Regions from separate parts of the Aeromonas molluscorum genome, predicted to be linked through region 1. Evidence: riboswitches for the same ligand, from Rfam matches in the RefSeq annotation. Region 1 holds a riboswitch; the other holds the start of a gene.
What was found. A riboswitch is a leader RNA that binds a small molecule or an ion and turns the genes downstream of it on or off. The one in region 1 is predicted to bind lysine.
Positions count from the first base shown of each region.

Region 2: linked by a shared signal. The riboswitch ahead of ACSMDR_RS02790 (Na+/H+ antiporter NhaC family protein) and the one ahead of lysC (lysine-sensitive aspartokinase 3) in region 1 are both predicted to bind lysine.

Region 1 is NZ_JBPQCY010000002.1:1,680,333-1,684,541, forward strand. Features, by position in the region: gene ACSMDR_RS18270 (protein kinase family protein) at 1-320, shown strand, start outside; gene lysC (lysine-sensitive aspartokinase 3) at 410-1,762, opposite strand; lysine riboswitch at 1,851-2,076, opposite strand; gene argA (amino-acid N-acetyltransferase) at 2,186-3,514, opposite strand; gene msrA (peptide-methionine (S)-S-oxide reductase MsrA) at 3,800-4,209, shown strand, end outside.
Region 2 is NZ_JBPQCY010000001.1:584,507-588,715, forward strand. Features, by position in the region: gene ACSMDR_RS02785 (thymidine kinase) at 1-280, opposite strand, end outside; gene ACSMDR_RS02790 (Na+/H+ antiporter NhaC family protein) at 366-1,940, opposite strand; lysine riboswitch at 2,025-2,196, opposite strand; gene ACSMDR_RS02795 (H-NS family histone-like protein) at 2,515-2,916, shown strand; gene ACSMDR_RS02800 (cob(I)yrinic acid a,c-diamide adenosyltransferase) at 3,020-3,580, opposite strand; gene ACSMDR_RS02805 (DUF3820 family protein) at 3,577-3,807, opposite strand; gene queE (7-carboxy-7-deazaguanine synthase QueE) at 3,808-4,209, opposite strand, start outside.

The DNA.
Region 1 (4,209 bases):
AGGCGGTGCTCGCGCGACTGGCTGCCCTTGGCGAGGAGTGGCGCATCGCCCTGGCGAGCGAGGAGGGGCTGGCGGCCAACTGGCTCAAGGACATGTACCGCAGTCATTGGCTGGACGTCCAAGACGACCTCAGTGGCCAGAGCTGTACCCTGCTGACCCTCAAGCGCCTCGATTGGCTGGAGCATGCTCTGGGCCACTGTTATGAGGAGCTGCTTGCCGGGGGCACTCAGGTCAGCCAGAGCCAGAGTGAGCTGCTCGCCCTGCTGGCGAGCCAGCGCGAGCAGGCCAAGGGCTGGCAGCTCGCCCCTGAGCGGGTGTGAGTCACAGCGTGACACCGCCCATCTGAGGCGCTGGCCACAAACAACAAGGGCGCCTGATGGCGCCCTTGTTGTCGTCAAGCCTAGGTGGCTCAGTCGAGCAGCTCCTGGTGCAGGCGATTCACTATCTGGTTTGCCTCGCCCTCGTTGACCAGGAAGCAGAGGTTATGGGCACTGGCGCCGTAACAGATCATGCGAATATTGTGATCGCGCATGGCGTCGAACACCCGGCTGCCGACCCCGGTTGCCTCGCTCATCCGATTGCCGATGAGGGCCACCAGGGCGAGTCCCGTCTCTACCTTCACCTTGCACAGCTGACCTAGCTCGGCCAATACCTTGTCGCCGAGCACAGGCTCGCCGTTGCTCTGGCTGCCGGTGTGATCCAGGGTGAGCGACACGCTCACCTCCGAGGTGGTGATGAGATCCACCGAGATGCGGTGACGGGCGAGTATGCCGAACACCTCGGCCAGGAAGCCGTAGGCGTGGAACATGTTGAGGCTGTGCAGGGTCACCAGCACCTGCTGGCGGCGCAGGGCCACGGCGCGAAACAGCGGGCTGCTCTGGGTGCTGGCGCGGATCCAGGTGCCACCGGCCTGGGGATCCTTGCTCGAGCCGACAAACACCGGAATGTCCTGGCGCACCGCAGGCTGCAGGGTGGAGGGGTGCAGTACCTTGGCGCCGAAGGTCGCCATCTCGGCCGCCTCCGAGAAGCTTATCTCGGGAATGGGACGAGCGCGGGTCACCAGACGCGGATCCGTGGTGTAGATGCCGGGTACATCGGTCCAGATCTCGATGGTGGCGGCGTCCAGGGCCTCGGCAAAGAGGGCTGCGCTGTAGTCCGAGCCGCCCCGGCCGAGGGTGGTGGTGCGGCCATCGCCGTCGGCGCCGATAAAGCCCTGGGTGATGATCAGGGTGTCGCCGAGCAGGGGCGCCAGCGCTTGCTGGCACAGAACGCGACTCGCGCCAAGATCAACGCTTGCCTTGCCAAAGCGGCTGTCGGTGCGCAGCAGTTGGCGTGCATCCTGCCACTGGGCCTTGACGCCGCGCTGGCACAATAGCTCGGTAAAGAGGCGGGTTGACATGAGTTCGCCGCAGGCGATGAGACGATCGGCCAATTCTGCATCTGTCTGCTGGGTGGCTTGCAGCGCCATCTTGCGAATGTCGCCGAGCAGGCCATGGATGATGGCAGAGGCTTCGCTCGGCTGGCCGAGGTCTTGCAATATGCTCTGCTGAATGTCGGCCAATTTGCCGAGTTGCGCCTCGCGCTCCCCTTCATCGAGCTCGCCCTGGGCCAGGGCGACCAGCAGGTTGGTCACGCCAGAGCTGGCACTCAGCACCACCAAGCGGGTTGCCGGGTTGGCCAGCACTATGTTGGCGCAGTTGTTCATGGCGGCGGCATTGGCGACGCTGGTTCCGCCAAACTTGGCGACATTGAAAGGGTTCATTGCATGCTCCTGTCTAAATATCAAAAATCCGGATCCGTGGGGGAAATAGACAGGGGAGGGCAGAAAATGGCAGGAATAGCAAAGGATCCCGGCCAGAAGCGCTCCACCTGTAGAACCCATCCAGTACCCGACCAGAGTCTGGCGCGGGTATTGGATAGACACTACCGATGACAACCCGGGGGATTCAGCCCCCGTAGCCGATGATGAGGAGACCAGTCTCCTGCACCATCTCGGCGCTGCTCCCCCTCAATCGGCATCATAGGACGCTGGTGTCCTGCTCCGATCTACCTGGGCAACGCTCCTCTTCTGGCTCCATCCGCTGGGGATGGAGTGCAATTAGAAATAACCCGCGTTGGATTGCACTGTCAATCGAGTTTCGAAAAAAGTTCAATCTCCTGTCGAAGGCAGCACAAAATCAACAGCTTAAAAAATAGTCTTCGACAAAACCTTGGAACGACGCTGCCAGTTGTAGAGCCGCTGACGCTCCACCGGCAGGGCCTCGACCTCCAGAGGCTCGAAACCGCGCTCCCGAAACCAGTGGATGGAGCGGGTGGTCAGCACGAACAGCTGGCGGATGCCGAGGCGCTTGGCACGTTCAGCCACCTTGGCGACCAGCTGATCCCCCCGGTTGGAGTTGCGATACTCGGGATGAATGGCCACACAGGCCATCTCGGCCATGGCCTCTTCCATGAAGCAGTAGAGGGCGGCGCAGCCGATGATGAGGCCGTCACGCTCTATGATGGTGAACTTGTCGATCTCCATCTCCAGCTGCTCGCGGGAGCGACGCACCAGGATCCCGTCCTCTTCCAGCGGGCGTATGAGGTCCAGAATGCCGCCAATGTCCTCTATGGTGGCGGCGCGGGCCTGCTCGGCGCTCTCGCGAACTATCTGGGTGCCAAGACCCTCGCGACTGAACAGCTCCTGCAGCATGGCGCCATCTTCCTGGTAGCTGACCAGGTGAGAGCGGGGCACTCCGCCGCGACAGGAGGCGATGGCCGCTCTCAGATAGCGAGCCGTGCCGGACATCTCCTCACCCGCCTGCTCCAGCTCAATCAGGTACTCCTCAGCCTGCTCGGGGAAGAGCTCGGAGACCGCTTGGCCATGGCGGTCCATGACCCCCTGGCTTGAGCTGAAACAGATCAGCTTGTCGGCTTTGAGATCCACGGCGATGCGGCGGGCCACCTCTTCGGAGGTGAGATTGAAGCTCTCGCCGGTGACCGAACAGCCGATGGGGGAGATGAGTACCAGGTTCTGTTGATCGAGTTGGCGAACGATCCCCTCCACATCGATGCGGCGCACCCGGCCACTGTGGCAGTAGTCGACCCCGTCATCGACCCCCAGCGGCTGGGCCGTGACGAAGTTGCCACTCACCACGCTTATCCGGGCGCCCTGCATGGGGGTGTTGGCCAAGCCCATGGAGAGTTTGGCGGTGATGTCGAACTGCATACCGCCACTGACTTGCTTGATGAGGGCGAAGCTCTGATCGTCCGTGACCCTGATCCGCTTGTGGTACTGGGCCTCTATGTTGGCGCGGGCCAGGGCCTCATCATTCTGGGGGCGGGCACCGAATACCAGCACGAGGCGGATCCCGAGGGTCTGCAACAGGGCGATGTCACTGACAATGTTGGCAAAGTTGGGATGAGCGACCGACTCGCCGCCCATCATGAGCACAAAGGTGGCACCCCTGTGTACGTTGACATAGGGGGTGGATTGCCGAAAGGCATGGACCAGGCTGGGTTCACGTTCGCGCACTCGAGATACATCCATAAAAAAACAGTAATGGGCCCAATATATGAAAATAAATTCACAAATCAAGACTAAATATTGATTTGGCGCGATTTATTGCCCGTACAGGGGCGGGGCCGAGTCTGGGGACATGAGATGAGAGGAGCAGGATGGGCGCCAAGGAGAGTGGCCATGGAGGCGAGGGCGGTTGATCCAAACGGGCAAACTCCTTATCTTCACAGCTCTTGCCGATGTCAGGGACGGGCGACGTGCCAGCGGCGCGGGCCTGCCTCGCTATTTAAGGATGAACAGATGGAACAGATGTTGTCAGCCGATCAGGCCCTGCCGGGCCGCGATGAAGCCATGGTGATTGGTCAGGTGCACGCGGTCAATGGTCACCCGACCCAAGGCCCCTGGCCCCAGGGTCTGGCGCAGGCCTGGTTTGGCATGGGTTGCTTTTGGGGTGTCGAGCGTCTGTTTTGGCAGCAGCCAGGCATTTATTCGAGCACGGCCGGCTATCAGGGGGGGCATACCCCCAACCCGACCTACAAAGAGGTGTGCAGCGGCCAGACCGGTCATGCCGAGACGGTGCAACTGGTGTTCGATCCGGCGCAGATAAGCTATCAGGATCTGCTGCGTCTGTTCTGGGAGCATCATGATCCGGCCCAGGGCATGCGCCAGGGCGGGGATGTGGGCAGCCAGTATAGATCCGTCATCTTCTA
Region 2 (4,209 bases), on a different contig from region 1:
TGGTGAGAAATTGCGCCTCATCGACGATGAACACATCGATGGCCTGCTCGGCATGACGGGCCTTGACCATCTCGAACAGATCGCAGTTATCGCTAAACACCTCCGCCTTTAATTCCAACCCGACCCTGGCGCTGATCACCCCGAGTCCGGATCTGTCATCAATGGCTGGCGTCATGGCCAGAGGGTGCATGCCCCGCTCGAGATAGTTGAAGTGCGCCTGGATAAGCTGGGTGGATTTTCCCGAGTTCATCGCGGCGAATTTGTAATGTAATGAGGCCATGCTTGCTCCGATACCAATTTATGGCGCGCATGCTAACGCAGCATGACGCCAAAAACAAAGGGGCCCACAGGCCCCTCGTCATTCATCAGGCGGTGACTGCCGCCTTCTGACTGGCTCTAAGATAGAAAAGTGTCACCCCGAGGAACCAGACGCCGCTGGTAACAAAACCAGCGGTGACCGAGTGAGTCGCCCCCAGCACCAGGTAACCGAAGGCTGCCCCGATGGCAATGGTCAGCGCATAAGGCAGCTGAGTCATCACGTGATCGATATGATGGCAACCGGCGCCGGTGGAAGAGAGGATGGTGGTATCCGATATCGGTGAACAGTGATCGCCGAATACGGCCCCGGCCAGCACGGCAGAGAGCATCGGCAACATCATGCTTATCTCGCTGGCGGCGGCCATGTCACCGGCCAGGGGCAACATTATGCCGAAGGTCCCCCAGCTGGTGCCGGTCGCAAATGCCATGGCGCCGGAGAGGCAGAACATCACCACGGGCAGCAACTCGATGGGCAGCCCGCTCTGAGCCAGGGAAGCCAGGTATTTCCCTGTCTCCACATCGCGAATGACGGCGCCTATGGCCCAGGCAAACACCAGAATGTAGATGGCGGGCAGCATAGCCATGACACCGTGCTTGACGACCTCGAGCCAGGTACGCAGGCTCAGCCCCATGCGCAAGGTCAGCACCACGGCGACCCCAAGCCCGCACAGGCCGCCATTGACCAGGGAAGCGCCCACATCGGTATTTTCGAACGCGCCCAGTACCCCGAACGGCAACCCCTTCTCGGCCAGGGCAGCAGCCCCGGTGGCCATCATGAAATAGACGGTGGACGCGGTCAGGGTCAGGATTGGCAACACCAGATCGATGACCCGGCCGCGACTGGAGACGGGCAGATCGCCGCTGCTACCGGGAGGCACGCCCTTGGCCGGATCCCACAACTGCCCTTTGAGGGCACGCTGCTCATGCTCACGCATGGGACCGATGTCGAGCTGGAACACGATCACCACCAACACCATGGCCAGGGTGAACAGGGCATAGAAGTTCATGGGGATCATCTGCACAAAAGCAGATATCGGGCTCTGATCCTGAATACCATGGGCGGTCAAGATGCCACCGATGAGCGCGATGATATAGGCCCCCCATGAGGAGATCGGCATCAATACACAGACGGGGGCTGCGGTTGAGTCAAGCAGATAGGCCAGCTTGGCCCGGGATATATTGAAACGATCGGTCAGCGGACGGCAGATGGTCCCCACCGACAGACTGTGAAAATAGTCATCGATGAAGAACAGGAACACCAGCAGGCCGGTCAGCATCTTTGCCCCCCGTCTGTCCTGGATACGCTGCGCGGCCCATTCTGCGAATGCCAGAGTCGCGCCCGACACCGTCAGCAAGCTGATGATGCCACCCAGCAGCAGCAGGAACACCAGTATGTTGACGTTCCAACCATTCAAGGCACCGTCAGCCCAGAAGATCCCCTTGGCCACCTGGCCGAGATACTCGGCACTGGCCAGTGGCACAAACTGGTTTACCAGCAAACAACCCAGCACAATGCCAACCCCGAGAGAGAGCAGCACTTTGCGGGTCGTGACAGCCAGTATGACTGCCGCTAAAGGGGGAATGAGGGACCACGCCGAATCGGCGTAATGGGTAATGTCCATGATCTCTTGACACCTACAACATAAGGTGGAGATCTACCGAGAGGATAAAGAAGAAAATGAGCCCGTGAAGGGTTACTCCTCAGCCCCTTCAGTAGCGCTCCATAGTGATTGACTATGGCAGTACTGCACCTGTTCGATGCAATCCCAGCGACCCTGCATGATGGCATGATCACTTCGGCGCTGGCTCCTTTCCTCATGCTTCACAGGCATCACCCTCCGCATGAGTAGTTATAGGCAGCGCGCCTCTACTTAAAAGGTATTCGGCGGGTATTTTATCCTGATGATATTTTATATCAAGTTTTTTGATTTAATACTCATTCGAATCAAGATCTTTCGCCCAATGCCAGTGAGAGATTTTACGCAGCCTGCATTCGGCGAGATTTTAACCTGACAGCCACATTAATGGGGTTTTACACCCTAATTAACCCATCGACAGGGATTAAAAAATAATGTTCTTAATTTCTAATCATTATTTATTAATTCTCTCGACTTGACTTAATGTCATCCTGACGTATAAATTACCAGAAAATAGTTATCCAATAATTATCCCTTTCTTGCTCGCATGGTAACCACTATGACTGAATTTCTGAAAGTACTGCTGAATATCCGTAGCCTGCGTGCCGCTTGCCGTGAGCTGACCCTGGAACAACTGGAAGAAGGGCTGGAGAAATTCTCCACCATCGTTGCTGAACGTCAGCAAGATGAAGCCGTAGATCGTCAGGCTCGCGAAGAGCGTCAACGTAAAATCAATGAATATACCGAAATGCTGAAAGCCGCGGGGATCGACCCGGCTGAATTGGTTAGCACAGCCCCCTCCTCCGAACCGGCTAAAGGCAGCAAGCGCGCTCCGCGTCCGCCGAAATACCGTTATGACGACAACGGTGTCGAGAAAACCTGGACCGGTCAGGGCCGCATGCCTTCTGCCATCGCCAAGGCTGTTGAAGCTGGTAAATCCCTGGCAGATTTCGCTATCTAATAGATCCAGGTATTGCCCATGAAAAAACCTCGCATAGCGAGGTTTTTTTTTGCCTGATCCAAACAAGGCTACGTTCTGTCTGCTGGCAGAGCCATACTGGCATTCATCTGTCTGCCGCCTTGACCCAATGCACTTCCGGCTTGCCCTCTTGGCATACCAGATAGCGAGCCAGAGTGAAGAACCAGTCACTTAGCCGGTTAACGTAGGGAATAACGGCAGGGTTGATCTGCTCTTGTTCCGCCAGGACAAGCAGTTGTCGCTCACAACGCCGAGTCAGCGTCCGCACCACATGCGCCAAGGCGCCAGCCTCAGTTCCACCGGGTAGAATAAACTGGCGCAGCGGGGGTAATTGTTCAGTGTAGTGATCGATCTGGGATTCCAATCGTGCCGTCCATTCTTCCCTGACCTGCCAAATAGCACTCGACTGCGCCTCGCTCGAAAAGGCCAATTCGCCGCCCAGGTCAAACAACTCCTGTTGAATGAGTGTCAGCTCGGCTAATACCTGAGATTGCTGATCGGTTATTTTCGCAGCAAGAAGACCTATATGAGAATTTAATTCATCTATATCGCCATAACTGGCTACTCTCTGATGACTCTTGGCAATGCGGCTACCATCAGCCAATCGGGTCATCCCCTTGTCGCCTTGTCGGGTATATATTCTCATACTGATATCCTATCTATGATGGGGACTATCATTGCTTCGAGCCCATTTAATTTTATCTCATACGCCAATGCCAGCGATTGCCCCAAGGAGCCAGCCGGAAATCCACTTCTGGCCATCCACACCAGGTAGGGTTCAGGTAAATCGATGAGCCTGCGCCCCCGATATTTACCATAAGGCATTGGCTTGGCCAGGCTCAGCAATATCTGTTCGTCGGGCAAGGTGGTCATTTAATCGATTTCCAGATATTTGTGAGTCTGGATAGAGAGGCGCCAATTACGCTCGATACAGACCGCCATGGCAAGCTCGGTGGCCCTGGGCTTCTGGCTGATGGGTTGCAGCGCTATCACCACATCCTCACGCAACTGGGCGCCAGATAGCAAGTCATCCAGCTCCTCGACATGCCGCATCATGGCCACTGGATGCTTGATCTCATTGGCCCTCGCCAAGGCACTGGGCAGCACTGTCAGCCCGCCTGCCATCCCTATTTTGGGAGAGACGGTGACCCAGGTAGCCGGATGGGTCAATATCTCGCTGGTGCCGCTGGTTTCTATCTGCAGCTGATAGCCAGCCTGGTGCAAGGTCTCGCTGAGCTCGTTCAGGTCATAGAGACAAGGTTCCCCTCCGGTGAT